2 regions of the Arthrobacter sp. JZ12 genome follow, and region 2 is predicted to be linked to the other one. Evidence: riboswitches for the same ligand, from Rfam matches in the RefSeq annotation. Region 2 holds a riboswitch; the other holds the start of a gene.
The links. A riboswitch is a leader RNA that binds a small molecule or an ion and turns the genes downstream of it on or off. The one in region 2 is predicted to bind cyclic di-AMP.
Positions count from the first base shown of each region.

Region 1: another riboswitch for cyclic di-AMP. It lies ahead of GC088_RS08770 (C40 family peptidase); the one in region 2 lies ahead of GC088_RS02390 (NlpC/P60 family protein).

Region 1 covers NZ_CP045246.1:1,889,869-1,899,501, reverse strand. The annotation lists gene GC088_RS08810 (sulfate/molybdate ABC transporter ATP-binding protein) at 1-378, opposite strand, end outside; gene GC088_RS08805 (ABC transporter permease) at 368-1,162, opposite strand; gene modA (molybdate ABC transporter substrate-binding protein) at 1,159-1,953, opposite strand; gene GC088_RS08795 (YceD family protein) at 2,192-2,725, shown strand; gene rpmF (50S ribosomal protein L32) at 2,728-2,931, shown strand; gene rnc (ribonuclease III) at 2,989-3,729, shown strand; gene mutM (bifunctional DNA-formamidopyrimidine glycosylase/DNA-(apurinic or apyrimidinic site) lyase) at 3,745-4,752, shown strand; gene GC088_RS08775 (YtxH domain-containing protein) at 4,829-5,110, shown strand; cyclic di-AMP (ydaO/yuaA leader) riboswitch at 5,257-5,448, shown strand; gene GC088_RS08770 (C40 family peptidase) at 5,453-6,352, shown strand; gene GC088_RS08765 (NAD-dependent epimerase/dehydratase family protein) at 6,454-7,428, opposite strand; gene GC088_RS08760 (alpha/beta fold hydrolase) at 7,425-9,633, opposite strand, start outside.
Region 2 covers NZ_CP045246.1:488,098-497,730, forward strand. The annotation lists gene GC088_RS02385 (M23 family metallopeptidase) at 1-920, shown strand, start outside; cyclic di-AMP (ydaO/yuaA leader) riboswitch at 1,068-1,229, shown strand; gene GC088_RS02390 (NlpC/P60 family protein) at 1,235-2,032, shown strand; gene GC088_RS02395 (NlpC/P60 family protein) at 2,061-2,867, shown strand; gene GC088_RS02400 (HNH endonuclease) at 3,052-3,552, shown strand; gene mobA (molybdenum cofactor guanylyltransferase) at 3,549-4,163, shown strand; gene GC088_RS02410 (DUF6457 domain-containing protein) at 4,179-4,463, shown strand; gene GC088_RS02415 (molybdopterin molybdotransferase MoeA) at 4,460-5,713, shown strand; gene GC088_RS02420 (FdhF/YdeP family oxidoreductase) at 5,790-8,147, opposite strand; gene fdhD (formate dehydrogenase accessory sulfurtransferase FdhD) at 8,293-9,168, shown strand; gene GC088_RS02430 (LLM class flavin-dependent oxidoreductase) at 9,198-9,633, shown strand, end outside.

The DNA of each region.
Region 1 (9,633 bases), 1.4 Mb from region 2:
GGCCGCCAGGTCCTCCCCGTCCACCTCCTGAAGCCACCTGCGGGCGGTTTCCCTGGCCGTTGTCCGCGAGGCGCCGGCGGAACGCGGACCGAAAGCCACATTTTCCAGCACCGTCATATGCGGAAACAGCAACGCGTCCTGGGCCAGGAGCGCAATCCCGCGGGAATGGGGCGCGAGCCAAGTGTCGTCGTCGTACAGGGTCTTATTGCCGAGCCGGGCGGCACCGCGGTCGGGACGGATCAGGCCTGCCAGCACATTCAGCAGGGTGGATTTTCCGGCGCCGTTCGGTCCCATCACCGCCACCGTCTCACCCGGGGCGAGCGATAGCTGCACGTCGAAGTCCCGGGCTTGGATCCGGGCTGTGCACTCAAGCCTCATGACCACCGTCCCGGATGCGGTGTGCAAGAACAACCACCAGAACGGCAACCGCCAGCAGCACCAGTGACAGTGCGACGGCGGCATCCGGATCGGTCTCCCGCTGCAGGTAGATCTCCAGCGGCAGGGTGCGGGTGACGCCCTGCAGGCTGCCGGCGAAGGTGAGGGTGGCACCGAACTCACCTAGAGCACGGGCGAAGGAAAGCACGCCGCCGGAGAGGATTCCAGGAAGAACGAGCGGAAGACTCACCCGCCGAAGCACGGTTGTGGGGCGTGCACCCAGAGTTGCTGCGACAGCCTCGTAGCGGGTGCCCGCTGTGCGCAGCGCACCCTCCAGGCTCAGGACCAGGAAGGGAAGGGCAACGAAGGTCTGTGCCAGGACGACGGCGGCGGTGGAGAAGGCAACGTCTACCCCCAGGATGCGCAGGGAGGTGCCTAGCAGGCCCTGTCGTCCGAAGGTGTACAGCAGGGCGATGCCGCCCACAACCGGTGGAAGGACCAGGGGCAGGAGCACGAAGGCGCGCAGGATCTGCTGCCCGCGGAAACGCGTCCGGGCAAGCGTCAGTGCCAGTGGAATTCCGAAGAGAAGGCAGAGGACCGTACTTGCTCCGGACGTCTGGAGACTTAGAAGCAGGGCGGCACGAGAGGACTCCGACGTGACGAGTTGTACAAAACGGGTCCAGTCAACCCTGACGACGATGGCCAGCAGTGGCAGGGTCAGGAACAGTGCGCCGATGCCTGCGGGTAGGAGCGTCCAGGCAGGAAGCCCGGGGTAACGACGCCTCATGGCGCTCCAAACCCCGCCTCGGCGAGGATCTTCCGGCCCTGGGGCCCAAGGGTGAAGTCGACGAATTCGTCGGCACGCGTGCCGCCCGATGGAGTGGATGCAATCGGGTATACATTCACCGCGTCTGCAGCCTCGTCGAAGGGCACCCCGTCCACGCTGTCCAACGCAGCTGCGACATCGGTGACATACACCAGGCCGGCATCTGCCTGTCCGGACCGGATTTTGCCCAGCACATCCGTGACGGAGGCCTCCTCGCTGACGGGTTGGATGTCTACGCCGGCGGCGTTCTGTGCCCTCGCCGCAGCAGCCCCGCACGGAACCTGCTCGGCACAGAGCACCACCGCGATGTCCGGATCAGTCAGTGACTTCAGCGAATCGATTCCCAGGGGGTTCCCCGGTGCCACTGCGATGGTCAGGAAGTTGGTGGCGAACGCGCGGGCGGGCGCTGCCACAAGGCCCTCGTCGGCTACCCGTGCCATGGTGGACTGGTCGGCCGAAGCAAAGACGTCAGCGGGAGCACCAGCGATGATCTGCGTAGCCAGTTCAGACGACCCGGCGAGATTCAGTTGAACTGTTGTTCCCGGGTGAACTGATTCGAACTCGCGGGCAATGTCCTCAAAGGGCTTCCTCAGGGAGGCTGCAGCATAGACGTGAAGTTCGGCTCCCGCCGTCGTTGGCTGGGTGCCACCGCAGCCGGTTACCGCGAGCACGACGGCGGTGATGGCCCCGGCGCGGACCGCCCGGCTCACCACTCGGGTGAGGGGTCCGACGAAACGATTGCGGGCCGACACGCTTGCAAGCATATAGCCGGCCCGGGACGGTAGATGTGCCCGTTCCGGCTATGCTGGCAGGAACGGGCACATTCCGTCCTGCCCAGTGGTAATGCAACCCGCGTCCGGTTTGGGGTGGAGGTTGCTTTCACGCTAAGATGGTTCGTCGGTCACGTGTTCTACAGGAGTTCCCATTAAGAGCGATCTCAGTTCGCCCCTGGTCTTTAGTGTCAGGGACCTCGGGCGTAGCCCGGGAAGTATGCGGACAGTCGAAGAACATGTGCCCGCACCGAAGGATTTTGGTGTGGCGCTCATCGGCGTTCAGGAAGGCTCCGACATGGAGTTGGATCTGAGGTTCGAGGCCGTGCATGAAGGGATCCTGGTATCGGGAACCGTTGACGTCGAAGTATCCGGCGAATGCGGTCGATGCCTCGATCCGATCGCGTACGGCAGCAGCGTCGATGTGCAGGAACTCTTCTACTACGACGCCCCTGAGTTGGCGGAGGATGAAGAGGAGGACGTGCAGCGCATGGTGGAGAACGACTCCGTCGATCTCGAACCTGTGCTGCGGGACGCGGTGGTGACCTCACTGCCGTTCCAGCCGGTATGCCGGGAGGATTGCCCCGGGTTGTGCGCCGAGTGTGGTGCGCGCCTCGAGGATCACCCGGGACACCAGCACGAGGTCCTTGACCCCCGCTGGGCTGCTCTGGCAGGGTTGGCCGGCACGGCCGCTGACCCCCAGGTGGCGGAACCAGAAGCAAAGACAGAGTTAGACGAGAGAGAAGAGAGTTAGTCGTGGCTGTTCCCAAGCGGAAGATGTCCCGCTCGAATACGCGTGCACGCCGTTCCCAGTGGAAGGCTGTTGCTCCCAAGCTGGTGAAGACGGTGGAGAACGGTCGCGTCACCTACAGCCTTGCCCATCAGGCCAAGGTTGTAACCGACTCCGCAGGTACCGCGCTGTTCCTTGAGTACAAGGGCCGCAAGGTAGCCGACGTCTAGATTGCTGGTGGTGCCATGTCAGGCACCGGCAGCAGAAATCGCGAAAGCGTCGCCTGCGTGGAAAGTTCTGAAGACCTTTTGAAGCGTCTCGGTGTCAGTATTGACGCCGAGACGCTTCGTCTTGCCCTGACTCACCGCTCCTACGCCTACGAGCAGGGCGGCATTCCCACCAACGAGCGCCTGGAATTCCTCGGGGACGCTGTGTTGGGGCTGTCCATAACGGATGCCCTCTACCGGGATAATCCTGAGCTCTCCGAGGGGGAGCTGGCCAAACGGAGGTCCGCAGTCGTCAGCACGCGCGCTCTGGCGTCCGTGGCGCGGGGGCTGGGGCTCGGTCCGCACATCCTACTGGGCCAGGGCGAAAAGCTGACCAACGGTTGGGACAAGTCCTCCATCCTTGCCGACACCATGGAAGCCATCATCGGCGCCACTTATCTCAGCAACGGCATGGAAACTGCCCGTTGCCTAGTCATGCGCATCATCGGGCCGGTCCTCAAGGACGCGGCAGCACTCGGGGCAGGCACCGACTGGAAGACAAGTATTCAGGAGATCGCCGCTGCGCAACGCATGGGGGTCATTGACTACCGCGTGACCGGTTACGGCCCGGATCACGACCGTCGATTCGAAGCGGTACTGACCATCGGCGGCAATACCTACGGTTCCGGGTCCGGTCGTTCCAAGAAGGAAGCCGAGCAGGAGGCAGCTGCGGCCTCCTGGAAGCTGCTGCAGGCCGACGGCGCTGACAAGTCGGCTGCCTCCGCCGGCGTGGGGTCCGATTCCTCCGTCAACCCTTCCTGAAGTTCGGGGATTTCAATGCCGGAACTTCCCGAGGTGGAGGTTGTCCGCCGTGGTCTTGCGCGGTGGGTGCGCGGCCGGCGGATCGAATCCGTTGAGGTCCTCGACCAACGCTCCATCCGGCGGCACGCGCTCGGGGTGGAGGACTTTCGCGGAAACCTGGTCGGCGCGCGCGTGGCGGACGCAGTGCGGCGTGGCAAGTTTCTTTGGCTGCCGCTCGCAGTTCCCGACGACGATGCTGCTGCCGCAGTAGGCGAATCTCCCTCCCTCGAACCGGGTGCGCCGCCAGCACGTGAGCCGGTGGCGCTCATGGCCCACCTTGGAATGAGCGGACAGCTGCTTGTAGAGGACGCCGGGCAACCGGATGAAAAACACCTGAAAGTGCGACTGGTCCTGTCTTCCGCCACTGATGCCGCCCAGCGGCTTCCCGAAGAATTGCGATTCGTCGACCAGCGGATTTTCGGCGGACTGTTCGTGACTTCCATGGTCCCCACTGCCGACGGGCGGCCGGGCGGGCTAGGTGAGAATCCGGAACCCGTGGTGCCGGTTGAGGCCGCGCATATCGCCCGGGATCCACTGGATCCGGCGTTTTCGTTCGAGGAGTTCTATCGACGGCTTCGCTCCCGACGTACCGGAATCAAGCGTGCACTTCTCGATCAAAGCCTGATCTCCGGAATCGGGAACATATATGCGGACGAGTCCCTTTGGGCTGCCAGGCTGCACTACGCCCGGCCGACTGAGACGCTCCGCCGCCCGGAAGCGACCCGGCTTGTGGATGCGTGCCGCGATGTTATGGTGCGCGCACTCGAGGCCGGAGGAACCAGCTTCGACTCTCTGTATGTGAACGTCAACGGCGCTTCGGGCTACTTCGCACGATCCCTCAACGCCTATGGACGCGAAAACCAGCCGTGCCTGCGCTGTGCAGAGGATGGACGGGTCTCCCAGATCCGCCGCGACACCTTCATGAACCGGTCGTCCTACACGTGCCCCCGCTGCCAACCACGACCCCGAAATGGCCGTTGGTGAGTGCGCGGACGTGACAAAAGTAAGCACCCTGACTAGATTCGACTTCTGAGTAAGTCGACACGACAGGAGAATGGCAATGAAGAACAAGTTGGTGTTTGCGGCAGGTATGGCAGCGGGCTACGTTCTGGGCGCCCGGGCTGGTCGTGCAAGCTACGAACAGATCAAGGTCAAGGCGAACGAGCTTTGGAACAACCCAAAGGTGCAGGACAAAGTCAGCGGCGCTACCGAGGCCGTCAAGGCAAAGGCTCCCGAGGTGCAGGCGCAGGCAACGGAAGCCCTTAAGAAGGCGCAGTCCGCCATGCACCGAGGCGGCGATAACTCCACCGGTGAAACCGCCCAGGACGAATACAAAATATAGGTCTGACCAGCAGAAACATTCAGGTCTGACTAGCGCGGACGATTCCGGGCCGGGCGCAGGGGCGCCCGGCCCGTGATCGAAATGTGACTTTTCGACGCGAAGAATGTAACGTTATGGACACGCCGGGTTCACCAGCCCGGCTCCCTTCCGGCTGATTGCCTAATCCTGTCGCTGCCGGAGGGTCCGTTCGCTAGACATACCGGCAGGAGCGGGGGAACCAGATAGCGGGCTTCGCAAGAAGTCCTAGGGGTGAAGACGTACCGGCTTGATGCCGCAGACGTCCGGGTGGCTCCCATCCGAATCCGACAGCTAACTCCGCAGGCATTGGGAGAGGCTATTCCTTTGTCTAAGAACCGTCATGTCGCGCGCCACCGTGCAACTCCGCCCAGCAAGCTGAAGCTCGTTTCCAACGCTGTCAGCTCGTCCGCCGGAACCGTTGGCCGTCCCGCAGCCGTCATGGTTGCAGCATCCGGAATCCTTTTCGGAGCAGCGCTGCCCGCCAGCGCAGGCACCACCACCACCGCAGCCGTCCAGGCTGCCGACACCAGCGTCCAGGTAGCAGCACCTGCTGCCCCCGCCCCCGCACCTGCAGCACCCGCTGCCGGTGCACCGACCCACACCGTGAAGCCGGGGGACACTCTGGGCGCCATTGCGGCGAACTACGGTGTCAGCCTGGAAGCAGTTTTCGCTGCTAACGGACTGGGCTGGGACTCCATCATCTACCCCGGCCAGGTAATCAGCCTGTCCGGCAGCGCCGCCGCTGCTCCGGCTCCGGCTGCTGCTCCGGCACCGGCTGCTGCTCCGGCACCGGCCCCTGCTCCGGCGCCCGCCCCTGCTCCGGCACCGGCCCCTGCTCCTGCAGAGACCAGCACCATGGGCATCACCACCGCATCGTCCACCAAGATCACCGTCGCTGACGGCGCATCGAGCGGAATCGGCGGCGCGGTACTGGCTTCGGCCCGTGCGCAGCTCGCGGCCGGTGCAATCCAGGACTGCACCCGGCTGGTGGAGATCGCCATGGCTGCAGCCGGCAAGCCGGTCGGCGACCTTGGTCCGCTGCAGTTCGCCAACTACGGCCAGCGCGTCAGCACTCCGGCACCGGGCGATCTCGTCATCACCGGTGGACACGTTGCTGTCTACGCCGGCGGCGGCCAGGTAATCAGCAGCGGCATGAATGGTGCAAACCTGACCATGCAGCACCCGCTGACTGACCTGCCGGGCGCCTTCTTCGTGCGCCTCTAGGCAGCAGCGAAGGGTTCACGCCGATCCCGCAGCCCAGCTCCAACGTAAAAGGGAGAACCGGTCATCCGGTTCTCCCTTTTGCGTTCCCGCTGAAGAATTGATCAGCGAGTGTTTCCATAGTGCGCCGCAAGCCGCTTGAAGCCCTCATCGAGACCGACCTCCGGGGTCCAATTCAGGAGCTCCCTGGTACGGCGCTGATCGAACCAATGCGCCGTAGAAAGTTGTTCGGCAAGGAACCGCGTCATGGGAGGCTCGCCGTCGGCCGTGGAGCGGCGCCACAGAGTCTCCACAACGCTGCCGGCCGCCCTTCCCAGCCAACCGGGAATGGACCAACGCGGCTCGGGTGCACCTCCGGCAGCGCAGATGCGCGCCAGAAGCTCACCGATGGGTCGGGGTTCCCCGTTGGTGACCACCAGGGCAAGCCCGCGGATGTGTTCGATACGCTCGTACGCGGCTGCAATCGCGGAGGCGGCGTTGTCCACGTATGTTGTATCCACCATTGCAGTCCCGCCGGACAGTAAGGGCAGCCTGCCCGCGTGGGCACGCGCAATCACACGTTCAACCAACTGGGTATCGCCGGGCCCCCAGACAACGTGCGGACGAATCGCTGCCACGGCCATCCGTCCATCGTCAGCCGTGAGGGCAAGCCGCTCGGCCTGCGCCTTGGTGCGGGCATAGGCGCCGCGGGCACCGTGCGGATCTGCCGGCTCTGCACCGGCACCGGCCAGAGATCTGCCGACGTGAGCCACTGATGGCGACGAGACATAAATGAAGCGCTGTGCTCCGGCTGCGCGTGCAGCTTCCAGCAGCGAGGCGGTACCCAGCACATTGACCCGGTGGAACTCGTTCTCCTCGCCGGAGAAGGAAACTTTCGCTGCCAGATGGATGATGCCGTCAACGCCTGCCACTGCCTGTTCAACCGCCGCAGGATCGGTGAGGTCGCCGAAGACATCCTGCGCGCCCGCGACCCTGGAGCCCCGCCGCTGGAAAGTGCGCACCGAGTAACTCCGGCCGACCATCAGCGCTGCCACAGCTCCGCCCAGCATCCCGCTGGCTCCGGTCACCAGAACCTTCACGGCCGGCCGCCCCGTTGCCCGGACAGGCGTCGCCCAGCCCACTGCGCGACCCTCGCGCGATCGATCTTCGCATTGTGCCGAATGTCGGTAGGCAGTTCCGGAAGCGTGAGGACCGCAGCCAGGTCCACTCCCATGGTGCGGGCTGCTGCGCGGACTTCCAGCGTGATTCCGGTCGGCGCGAGCCCCGCAGCCGCCTTTCCTCCTTCGGGTACGACGACGGCGACCACCGCCTGAGTGCCGTGCGGGCCGACACCGACAACGGCGGCCTGGCGCACGGACCGAAGTTGCTCGATCGCCTGCTCCGGCCCAACCGGCGTCACAATGCCCGAGGCCGCGGTGATCACATGGGCCAGCCGGCCCTCCACCCAAAGCCGGCCCTCCGCATCCAAGTGACCGACGTCACCGGTGCGGTGCCAGCCGGCCGTGCGGGAGGACTCGCGTTCGGTCAACCACAACCGGTGGTAACGATCCTTGACATGCGCGGCCTGTACGAGGATTTCGCCCGTGACACCCGCCGTCGTAACCGGATCTCCGACGGCCGCGCCGGAAACGTCGAGCGGGCTGATGGTCAGTTCTGCCCCCGGCACCGGCTTGCCGACGCAGACACCGTTTCCCGCACCGTGTGTGCGCCCGGCCGTCGCCTCAAGAATTCCGGCCAGATCGATGTCCGTGATGGGCAGCGCCTCCGTCATGCCATAGGGCGTGTGGAGAGAAGCGGACGGGACCAGCGACTGCAGTTCATCAAGAAGAGCCACGGGAATGGGCGCACCGGCTGACAGAACAACTTCCACCCTTGCGAGCGCAGACTTGCCTTCTGCGCTTAGTGCGTCCGCTGTGGCCAGCACGTTACGCAGTGCAGCCGGTGACGCGAAGATTACCCCCGCCTCGATCGCGGCGGCGGCGTCGGACAGCGCCTGGGCGGTGAGAGTGCGGGGAGCCGTAACGTCCATATCCGGTGTGACCGAGGACGCGCCCAGCGCAGGTCCCAGGAGCGCGAACGGTGCGAATCCAGCCACCAGTGCGCTTCCGGGTGAAAGATTGAGCGTAGCGGCGAGAACGTCCCTCATCGCCGAGAGTTGGCGGTGGGTATACACAACCCCCTTCGCCGGCCCGGTGGAGCCCGAGGTGAAGAGAATCGCGGCGTCTGCATCCGGGGCGGGTTCCGGACCGTTGACGGGGATCGAGTGGGACAGGAGGTCCTGCAGGCTGTGCCTCACACCCAGTAGCCGTGCCCGCGTAGGCGACAGTGCGCCAGCGCTGATGCGTACACCGGGCCAGCCGAAGGCCCTGGCAGCGACCAGCGCACGGTCGATACCCACGAAGAATTCAGGGACCGTTCCGCGCACTGCACGGCTGAGTCCCTTCGCGCCCAATCCGGCATCGGCCACGACAATCACGGCCCCCAACCTGAGGCACGCGTAGATCAGGACGGTCAGGTCGACGCCCGGCGGAACCATGAGGCTGACGCGGCTACCGGCCCGCACACCGATACCCTGCAGCGCCCCCGCAAGTTTCCGGACGCGCTCATCAAACTCCCACCAGGAAAGGGAATGGGCCACGCTGCCGGTGGAGTCCATGTCTGCGATGGCTAGGGAGTCAGCTGACGCACCCGCACAAAGTTCCTCGACGTTCTGCCAGAGTGGAGTGAACGGCTCGCGTGCTGCGCGCACAGCGGTGTTGTCGTCGTTCCCGTCCTGCCCATCCAGCCAGGTGAACACGGGCGCGGCGATATCGCGGTCCTCGGCGACAAGGTGGCTAGCCCCTTCGAAGCGGTGCACGTCTGCCTGGGGGAGCCGGCGGGTGAGGTCTTCCAGATAGGTGTCCGAGAAGATCGGGTCACCCGGGCCCCACAGCATGAGGACAGGGACGTCCAGGCCGCGGATGCCCTCGGCGATGTCCCGAAGCTCCGGGTAGCTCGGATGGCTTGGATCCGCCGGAATGTCAGCGACGAACTGTTCAATGCCCAGACGGTCCGATGCCGTGCGGTAAGGCGCGCGGTAGGCTGCCCGGACATCCGGGGCAAGCCTCGGCCGGGCGAGCGCGAGGGTGGTTTCGAGGAACGCGGGCGTGCCGGATGTGCCGACGCGGTGGAGCGCGCCGCTTAGCGCAAGGCGCAGGGGAGCAGGTATGGGGAAGTCAGGGTCCTGGTGGATCGCCGTGTTGGTGAGAACCACGGCGGCGAGGTCCTTCCGGTTGCGGTGCGCG
Region 2 (9,633 bases):
CGCCTTCCCCGGCTGTCACCATTCCGGCACCGCCGGCAGCAGCGCCCACTGCAGCTTGTGCTGCAGTTGCTCCGCCTGCTGTAGTCGCGCCTCCTGCGGCTGCTGCCGCGCCTGCGCCCGTTGCCGCTGCGATCCCGGTGTCCCGGCGTGCTGCCCGCGACGGCGCTACGACCGTTGCCTCATCGGTCCGCCCTCGGGATGGGCAGCGCAGCGAACGACGCCGTCGGGCCGCCATCGCGCGGAACGACCATTCCTTCACCGGCCTGAGTCAGAAAGTGGCGATTGCCGCCGCCGCATCAGGCATGGTGTTGACGGTGGCATTGCCCACGACGGCCGCTGTGGTCCCGTCGCAGGCTCAGGCGGTAGCTGCGCCCGTCGAAGCCGAGCAGGAAGTCCTTCAGCCGGTTCAGGCTGCTGAGGGCGCCGATATCTCGTTCGATCGCGCTGCCCTGCACGGCCGGTTCGATCCGGACGCCAAGCTTGCCGATATCGTCTCCGCTTCCGGCGGCAAGGTGGTCACGGCAGAGTCAAAGGGCTCGCTTGCCGCGCCGTTGGACAAGGTGGTCATGACTTCACCCTTCGGGAACCGTGTAAGCCCGATTACCGGTGCCGGTGAGATGCACACCGGTCAGGACATGAGCGAGGCCTGCGGAACCGCTGTGAAGGCAGCGGCGGCCGGTACGGTTACCTTCGTCGGCTGGCACCCCTACGGTGGCGGCAACCGGGTAGTTGTGAAGCACGCAAACGGCCTCGAGACCACCTACAACCACCTCGCGTCCATTGACGTGGCTGAAGGCCAGGTTGTGGAGCGCGGAGAGGCTATCGCCAGGGTCGGATCTACCGGTGCATCCACTGGCTGCCACCTACATTTCGAGGTCCTGGTTGACGGCAAGAACGTCGATCCGCTCGCTTGGCTGTGACCGTTCACAGCTTGTTCGTAACCATGAACACACCGTTCCGTGACCGGAATGTGACATTGCAAAAAAACTGATGTACCGTACAACTCGTGCCAAATCGCAGGGGGTTTGGCACTCTCGCGCAGATCGCCTAGCTCTGCCACTGCGTGAGGTCCGTTCGCAACAAATTCGCATGGCAGGGGCGGGGGAACCAATTTTGGGCCTCCTTTACGGAAGTCCTTGGGGTTAAGTCGCTGAATCTCCCACGATTCGCGGCCGGGTGACTCCCATCCGAATCCGACAGCTCACCTCGCAGGCGTAGGGAGAGGCAACTTAACGTGTCAAATAGCTCTGCCCTGGGTCGCCACCGCGCGGTTCCGGCTCATACAAGCTCGCTCGCAGCAATTTCCAAGGCTGTATCTTCGAACGCAGGTTCCGTAGGGCGTCAGGCAGCGGTCATCGTTGCAGCATCCGGCCTGGTGCTCACCGCCGGCCTTCCGGCCCACGGCGCAGCAGACGCACAGCGTTCGGCACAGGCCGTCAAGACCCTCAGCACCGCCGTCCAGCCGGCCACCGTCAGCGCCGCCGCCGACGCGACCGTTTCCTTCGAGCGGACAGCCGTAGCAACGGTGGAGGCACCGGTTGCCGCCGAGCCCGTAGAGGTTGCACCCGAGGTTGCCGTCCAGACCGCCCAGGAAGTGGCAGTTGAGGAACCCGCCGCTGAGCCTGTCGTCGAAGTTGCGGCCGCAGTAGAGGTTGAGGCCGCTCCCGCCGCCGAGGCCGCTCCCGCCGCCGAGGCCCCCGAGCCGGTCAAGGCCCCCACCGCCAGCGGTGTAGGCGCAGCACTCGTCGGCTCTGCCTACTCCCAGATCGGTGTCGCCCAGGACTGCACCGCCATGGTCGAGAAGGCCCTGCGCTCCATCGGCAAGACCGTCGGCGACATCGCTCCCGGCGACTTTTACGCTTTCGGATCGGTTGTATCCACTCCCGCTCCCGGAGACCTCGTCATCACCGCTGGCCACGTTGCCATCTACGTCGGCAACGGCCAGGTCATCAGCGGCGGCTTGAACGGCATGAACACCGGCCTTCACAGCCTGTCCGACCTGCCCGGCGCAAGCTTTGTCCGCGTTAGCTAAGACAGACCTACCTGGAGCGAATCCTCACATGACTTCCCAGACCCGTGCCATCGCGCGCCACCGCGCCGAGGTTCAGCGTTCAGCCCACCTTTCAACCATCGCACGCGCAGTAAGCGACAACGCCGGCGGTGTCGGGCGTCAGGCAGCTGTTATCGCGGCAGCGTCCGGCCTGGTTCTCACCAGCGGTGTTGCAGCAAATGCAGTGGAGTTGCCCGCCGAGCGCAACACCATCACCACCACGCTCGAGGTCCAGCTGCCTGCGGCTCCCGTTCAGGCTCCCGCAGATGCCGAGATTTCCTTCAACAAGACCGCCGTGAAGGCGATTGCGGCCCCGGTTGTAGCAGCCCCCGAGGTTCAGCCGCAGGCAGAGACCGTTGAGGTAGCTCCTGTGGAAGCTGCTCCTGTTGCCGAGCCTGCAGTTGCGCTCGAGGTTGAAGCAGCGCCGGTGGCCGCTACAGCAGCTGTCACCGAGACCAAGGCTCCGGAGGTCCCTGAGGCCTCCTCGGGTGTTGCCGCTACGATCGCCGCAGCAGCCAAGGCCCAGCTCGGTGTAACCCAGGACTGCACCCGACTCGCAAGCAACGCTCTGGCAGCTGCGGGAATCAACTTCCACGGCTGGCCTGCAGGCTACCTCTCCCTTGGCCGGACGGTCAGCGCTGCCGAAGCCATCCCCGGTGACCTCATCTACTACGCCGACGGCGGCATGGGCGCAGCCCACATTGCCGTCTACATCGGCGGTGGACAGGCAGTCCACGGCGGATTCAACGGGAACCAGACGGTCATCGCTCCGGCCGAACTGGGATCCGGCGGCGTGTACATCCGCGTCGGCGGCTAGCTCCGGCGTTCATCAGAATGCGTAAAGCCCCCTGTCATACGGCAGGGGGCTTTTGCGTTTCGATTGACGGATCCTTGCTCCCACGGCTTACTCTTGCAATGTCAATCCGAAGTACCTTCGCTGTAGCTGCAGGGGCGTCAGGGATTCCGCGAATCTCGGCTACGGACGGCAAAGAGGAATGTGCATGCGCACTCTCGTTCTGAATGCTGGATATGAACCACTGGCGGTGGTGACCTTCCGCCGGGCACTTGTGCTGGTATTGACAGGGAAGGCCAGCGTGGTGGCCGAAGGGGATGACCCGGTAGTGGGACCCAACGAAGTGCTCTCGCGCCCGTCCGTGATCCTGCTGAACAGATACGTGAAGATCCCGTACCGCAACAACGTCGTAGCAACCCGGCGGGGTGTCCTTCGCCGGGACAACCACCTCTGTGCCTACTGCGGAAAGACTGCCTCAACCATCGACCACGTAACACCACGCTCCCGTGGAGGAGAGGACAGCTGGGAGAACCTGGTTGCGTGTTGCCTGCGCTGTAACAACGCCAAGGGCGACAAGACCCTCGCTTCCCTCGGCTGGTCCCTGCGGGTCGTGCCGAAACCGCCGCGCGGTACTTCATGGCAGATCCGCGAACTGGAAAAGCCGTCACCGCAGTGGACGGCGTTCCTGCCCGCTGACACGGCGGCGTGAGCAGCGCCGCCCGCGGGCCGGCTGGCGCCGCTGTTGCTTTCGACGCCGTCATCCTCACCGGCGGTAGGTCATCTCGCCTTGGGGGAGTCGCGAAATCGGGCCTCACCTTCGCCGGAAGAACCTTGCTGGCACATACATGTGAGGCCGCACGTGAGGCGCGGCGCCTCGTCGTCGTCGGCGCTAATGAGCCGGAACTGCCCGCCCGGGCTGAACTGGTCCGCGAGGAGCCGGCCTTCGGCGGGCCGGCGGCGGCGGTGGCTGCCGCCGTCGCAAGGTTACGGGACCACCCTGCTTGCTGGACGCTGGTCCTGGCCTGCGACATGCCCTTCGTGGCCGACGCGCTCCCGGTGCTGTTTGCTGAGGCGCTCCGAACTGAAACGTCAGTTCTGGCCAACGACGGCGGCCGCGAGCAACCGCTGGCCGCACTCTACCGCTGGGATGACCTGGCCGCCGCGGTGGGCGGGGAAGAAGTAAGGAATCTGTCTATGCGCGCCCTCCTTGCTAGGGTGCAATGGACTGCAGTCGACGTTCCCGCTGGTTCCACCCACGATGTAGACACGTGGGCAGACGCACAGAAACTTGGTGTCGAAGGGCCGGACGCGGGCATCTAGCGAAAGGTTCACATCATGGAGGATCGGGATCGCCTGCTGAGGCGATGGAGCGAACAGCTCCTGGAGATGTTCGAACTGACGGGCACGGAAGTCGATGTTGACGCTGTTCTTGCCCTGGCCGGAAAGGCTGCCCATTCCATTGTTCGTCCGGCAGCGCCACTGACCACGTTCATAGCCGGTTACGCGGCAGGAATGGCTGTTGGCGCCGGACATGCCGACAGCTCGACGGCGATGCGCTCAGCCCTTTCCGCGGCGGGGGAAGCCTGCCCGGCGGTTAATGGGGATCGGAGCGGCCAGTGAGCGAATCGCAGCGCAACGTCAGTTGGGACGACGCGAGGAAGCTGGCATTCGAAGCCGCCACGCCGAAGCCTCCCCAAACGGTGAACCTTGCGGACGCGCTCGGGCAAACTCTGGCCGAACCGGCCGTGGCGCTGCAGCCCATCCCGCACTATGCCTCATCCGCCATGGACGGGTGGGCTGTGTGCGGGGAGCCGCCGTGGACCCTGGTCACTCCTGTACAGGAGGATGAAAGCCCCTGGCACCGGGCACACGAACACAAGAAGTCCGGTTACGCCGCACTGGAGCCGGGCCAGGCAACGTTCATCCTCACCGGCGGTGTAGTTCCGCCCAACGCGACGGGAATCCTGCGGACGGAGCACGGCGCGGTGCGCGACGGCGTCCTGACCAGGAACGAACGCGCGCGCGACGACGAGCCCCGCCAGGACGAGCACATCCGCCCGGCAGGCGAGGAAGCGGCAGAGGGCACCGAAACCATCCCAGCAGGTGCAGTCCTCAATCCGGCACAGATCGCGCTGGCCGCCGTCTGCGGATACGACACGCTGCCTGTGCTCCGCGCGCCGCGCGTCTCACTGCTGCTGACCGGGGACGAAGTGATCGAAGCCGGCCTGCCCGAGCCGGGCCTGGTCCGGGACACGTTCGGGCCGCAGTTGCCGGGCCTCGTAACCATGCTGGGCGGCCACGTGGACACCGTAGCGCGGGCGCGTGATGACCTTGACGACGTCGTCGCCGCCATCAGCGCGGAGGCCCTCGACGAGATGTCGCTTGCACGGGCGTCCAGCGATGTATTGATCAGCACGGGGGGCACCGGTGCTTCCGACGCCGATCACATCCGCCGCGCGCTGACGGTCCTGGAAGCAGACCTGATCATCGACGGCATCGCGATGCGCCCCGGCCACCCGACCCTGCTCGCGCGGCTGCCCGACGGACGGTTCTTCGTGGGCCTGCCCGGTAATCCCCTGGCCGCAATGATGGCGCTCTTCACTGTGGGGGTGCCGCTGCTTGCCGGATTGCGCGGGGCGACGCTCCCCAAACCCGGTTGTGCGCTCGCCGGCGAGCCGTTTGAACCGTTGCCCGGCCGCACCCGGCTGGTGCCGTATCGCAATGAACAGGATCGCGCGATGCCTACCACCCACTACCGCTCAGGCATGCTTCGCGGCCTGGCGGAAGCGGACGGTGTGCTCATAGTTCCCGAGCAGGGTTGCCAGCCGGATGAGAAAGTGCGTGCCCTCTCCCTGCCCTGGTTCAGCTGACCGGAGTCGGGCTAACCGGAGGGTCAGCTAAATGAAGGGTCGGGTTCTGCCCAGGCAGAACCCGACCCTCCAATTGCTAGACCGTCGCGGGCATGTCCTTCCGCTTGTTCTCCTCGCTGCTGCCTCCGGCCGGGCCCTCAGCAGCGGGTTCCAACCGGATAATTACACCCTTTGAAACGGGGGTGTTGCTTCCCTTGACGGTGTCGTCCAGGGGAACCAGCGCGTTTCCTTCCGGGTAGTAGGCCGCGGCGCACCCCCGCGCGGTCGGGTAGGACACTGCCCGGAACTTGCGCAGGACGCGGTCCTTTCCGTCCGTATATTCGCCGTGGACGTCAACCAGGTCGCCGTCGTTGAAGCCCAGCTCCTTGAGATCCTCCGGGTTGATGAAGATGACGTGGCGCCCCTTTTTGATGCCACGGTAGCGGTCGTTGTACCCGTAGATCGTGGTGTTGAACTGGTCGTGGGAGCGCATGGTCTGCAGGATCAGCCGTCCCGGCGGGCACTCGATCGGATCCAGCTCGTTGACGGTCAGCTGGGCCTTTCCGGTGGGGGTACTGAAGGTGCGCGAGTCCCGGGGCCCGTTGGCCAGCAGGAATCCGTCTTTTTCCCGGATTCGCCGGTTGTAGTCATGGCAGCCGCTCACCACGTGCGAGATGTGGTCACGGATGCGGTCGTAATCGTCCTCGAAGCCTGTCCAGTCGGCAGCGACCTTGGTTCCCAGCGTGGCCTTTGCCAGACGGCTGACAATGGCGATCTCGGAGAGAAGCCCCGGCGCTACAGGCTCAACCCTGCCCTGCGAGGAGTGAACCGCAGACACCGTGTCCTCGACCGAGACGAACTGCGGCCCGGTCGCCTGCATGTCGATTTCGGTGCGGCCAAGCGTGGGAAGGATTAGGGCTTCCCCGCCGACAACTGTGTGGGATCGATTCAGCTTCGTCGAGATTTGGACATTCATCTCAAGGTTCTGCATTGCAGCTTCGGTCGCGGCTGTATCAGACATGGCTGCGACGAAGTTGCCGCCGAGTGCGAGGAAGAACTTGATTTCACCGTCGCGCATCCGGCGAACGGTCTCCACCGCGTCCGCACCATGCTCGATCGGGGGCTCGAACGAGAACTCCTTGCCAAGGGCTTCGAGGAAGGCCGGGGGCATCTGCTCCCAGATTCCCATGGTCCGGTCGCCCTGCACATTGGAGTGCCCGCGGATCGGTGAGGCGCCGGCACCCGGCCTGCCGATGTTCCCGCGGAGCAAGAGGAGGTTGATCATCTCCTTGATGGTGCCCACGCCGTTCCGTTGCTGGGTGACGCCCATGGCCCAGGTGATAATGACGCTCTTTGCCTTGATGTACCGCTCGGCAAGCTCGTCAATCTCCTCGGAGCGAAGACCTGTAAGCCTCAGTACCTCCTGCTCATCCAGCTCCGCCAGATGCTGCCGGAGTTCGTCGAGGCCTTCGCAGTACTGGTCGAGGAACTCGTGGTCCAGCACTGTTCCTGGGTTCCGGTCCTCAGCTTCGAGCACCCGCTTGGAAACGGCCTGCAGGAGGGCCATGTCGCCGCCACTGCGTATCTGCAGGAACTGATCGGCCAGATCGGTGCCCCGCCCGACGATGCCCTTTGGTTTCTGCGGGTTCTTGAACCGGCGCAGACCAGCCTCGGGCAGGGGGTTGACGGCAACGATGGAGCCCCCGTTCTCCTTCTGCTTCTCCAGCGCGCTCAACATGCGCGGATGGTTTGTGCCCGGGTTCTGCCCGATGACGATGAGCAGGTCGGCCTTCAGGTAGTCGTTGTAGGTAACGGTGGCCTTGCCGATCCCGATGGTCTGTCCCATGGCAACGCCCGAGGACTCGTGGCACATATTCGAGCAGTCAGGCAGGTTGTTGGTTCCGAATCCGCGGACAAACAGCTGGTAGATGAAGGCCGCTTCGTTCGAGGCCCGCCCGCTGGTGTAGAAGGCAGCCTCATTGGGCGAGGCAAGGCTCTTGAGCTTCCCGGAAATGATGCTGAACGCCTGGTCCCAGCCGATGGGCCGGTAGTGGTCGTCGCCGGCTGCCTTGTAGACGGGTTCGGTGAGCCGCCCCTGCATTCCGAGCCAGTACTCGGAGCGTTCCCGCAGCTCGCTGACCGGGTGCTCCGCCCAGAAATCGGAGGAGATCGTGACCGGGGTGGCCTCCCAGGTAACGGCCTTCGCACCGTTCTCGCAGTATTCGAAGGTGCTGCGGTGGTCAGAGGGATCGGGCCAGGCGCAGCTCATGCAGTCAAAGCCCTGCTTCTGGTTCATGTGGAGCAGGGTTCGGGCGCTTCGTTCCACGCCCATATGCTTCAGCGCGGGCTGCATTGAGTGGTAGACGCCGGGCACGCCTGCTGCCCAATCTTTTGGCTTGTCGACGTCGAGATCGTTCTCGTCAACTTCCTCGACGTGCGGATTCGAACGAGTCATCGTCCTTGCCTTCCCTTGAGGTTCCCGGCACTGAGCTGCCGCCTGTTCCATTGTCTATCACGCCTCTTCCGGGCGGGAGGGGTGAACTGCTGGCTTCACGCAATCACGGTCCATTAGGCTCGATGTGGATGCGGGAGGCAGTTCAATGACGCGAGTGATGGACCGGCGGAGGATAACGCGGTATCGGTTGGACGGCCCGGTCAGCCGTCGGGAAGACAGGCTGGCCGGTGAGGAACCGCTAGAGATCCGTTTGGGTGGCTCCTCATTCTCGGTAACCATGCGCACCCCGGGCGAGGACTTTGACCTGGTCGCAGGCTTCCTGGTCTCCGAGGGTGTCGTGAGCCAGCCTGGTGAGATCGTGAGCCTCCGCTACTGCGCGGGCGTCGACGAGGAGGGCCGCCAGACCTTCAACGTCGTCGAGGCGCAGCTCCGGCCGGACGTTCCCCTGCCTGATGCCTCCCTTGAGCGGCATGTCTACACCTCCAGTTCCTGCGGAATCTGTGGAACGGCTTCCATCGACGCGGTTCGGAAGTCTGCCCGCTTCAACGTGCACGACGACGGCGGCACGGTGGATCTCTCGATCCTCGCCTCCCTGCCGGAGCGGCTGCGAAGCAGCCAGAAGCTCTTTGACCGCACGGGAGGCGTGCACGCCGCCGGCCTGTTCTCCCGGAACGGTGAACTGCTCTGCCTGCGCGAAGACGTTGGTCGACACAATGCCGTGGACAAGGTGGTCGGCTGGGCGCTGCGCTCCGGCCTGCTTCCGCTGCGCGGAATGATCCTCCAGGTTTCCGGGCGTGCCTCCTTCGAACTGGTGCAGAAGGCACACCTCGCCGGGATTCCGGTACTCGCGGCCGTGAGTGCGCCGTCGTCGTTGGCTGCCGACCTGGCAGAGGAAGCGGGCATCACGCTCGTAGGTTTCAGCCGCGGACAGAGCCTCAACTGCTACACCCATTCCCATCGGATCGACGCGGGAACCGCCCAGACAAAGCCAGGAGTGCCGGGCCGGACGATCCCGGAATAGGGGTACTACGGTGCCGGTTGCACAACAGTATGGAATTGGGCATCTTCAGCTTCGGCGACATCCACCCCAACCCCGTCACCGGCGAGCGGGTGTCACCCGAACAGCGGATGGCGGACCTGCTGGAGCGTGCGCGCCTGGCCGATGAGGTGGGCCTGCACTACTTCGGGGTCGGGGAGCACCATCGGCCGGACTATGCGGTCTCGTCGGTGGTGCCCGTGCTTGCGGCTGCAGCGGCCCAGACGCGGTCGATCCACGTGGGATCGGCGGTAACCGTCCTCAGCACGGAGGACCCGGTGCGCGTGTACCAGCAGTTCGCCACCCTTGACCTTCTCTCCGGCGGACGATCTGAACTTACCGCCGGACGCGGGTCCTTCATCGAGTCCTATCCGCTGTTCGGGGCTGCCCTCGAGGACTACGACGAGCTGTACGAGGAGAAGATCGACCTCCTGCTGCGACTCGACGCCG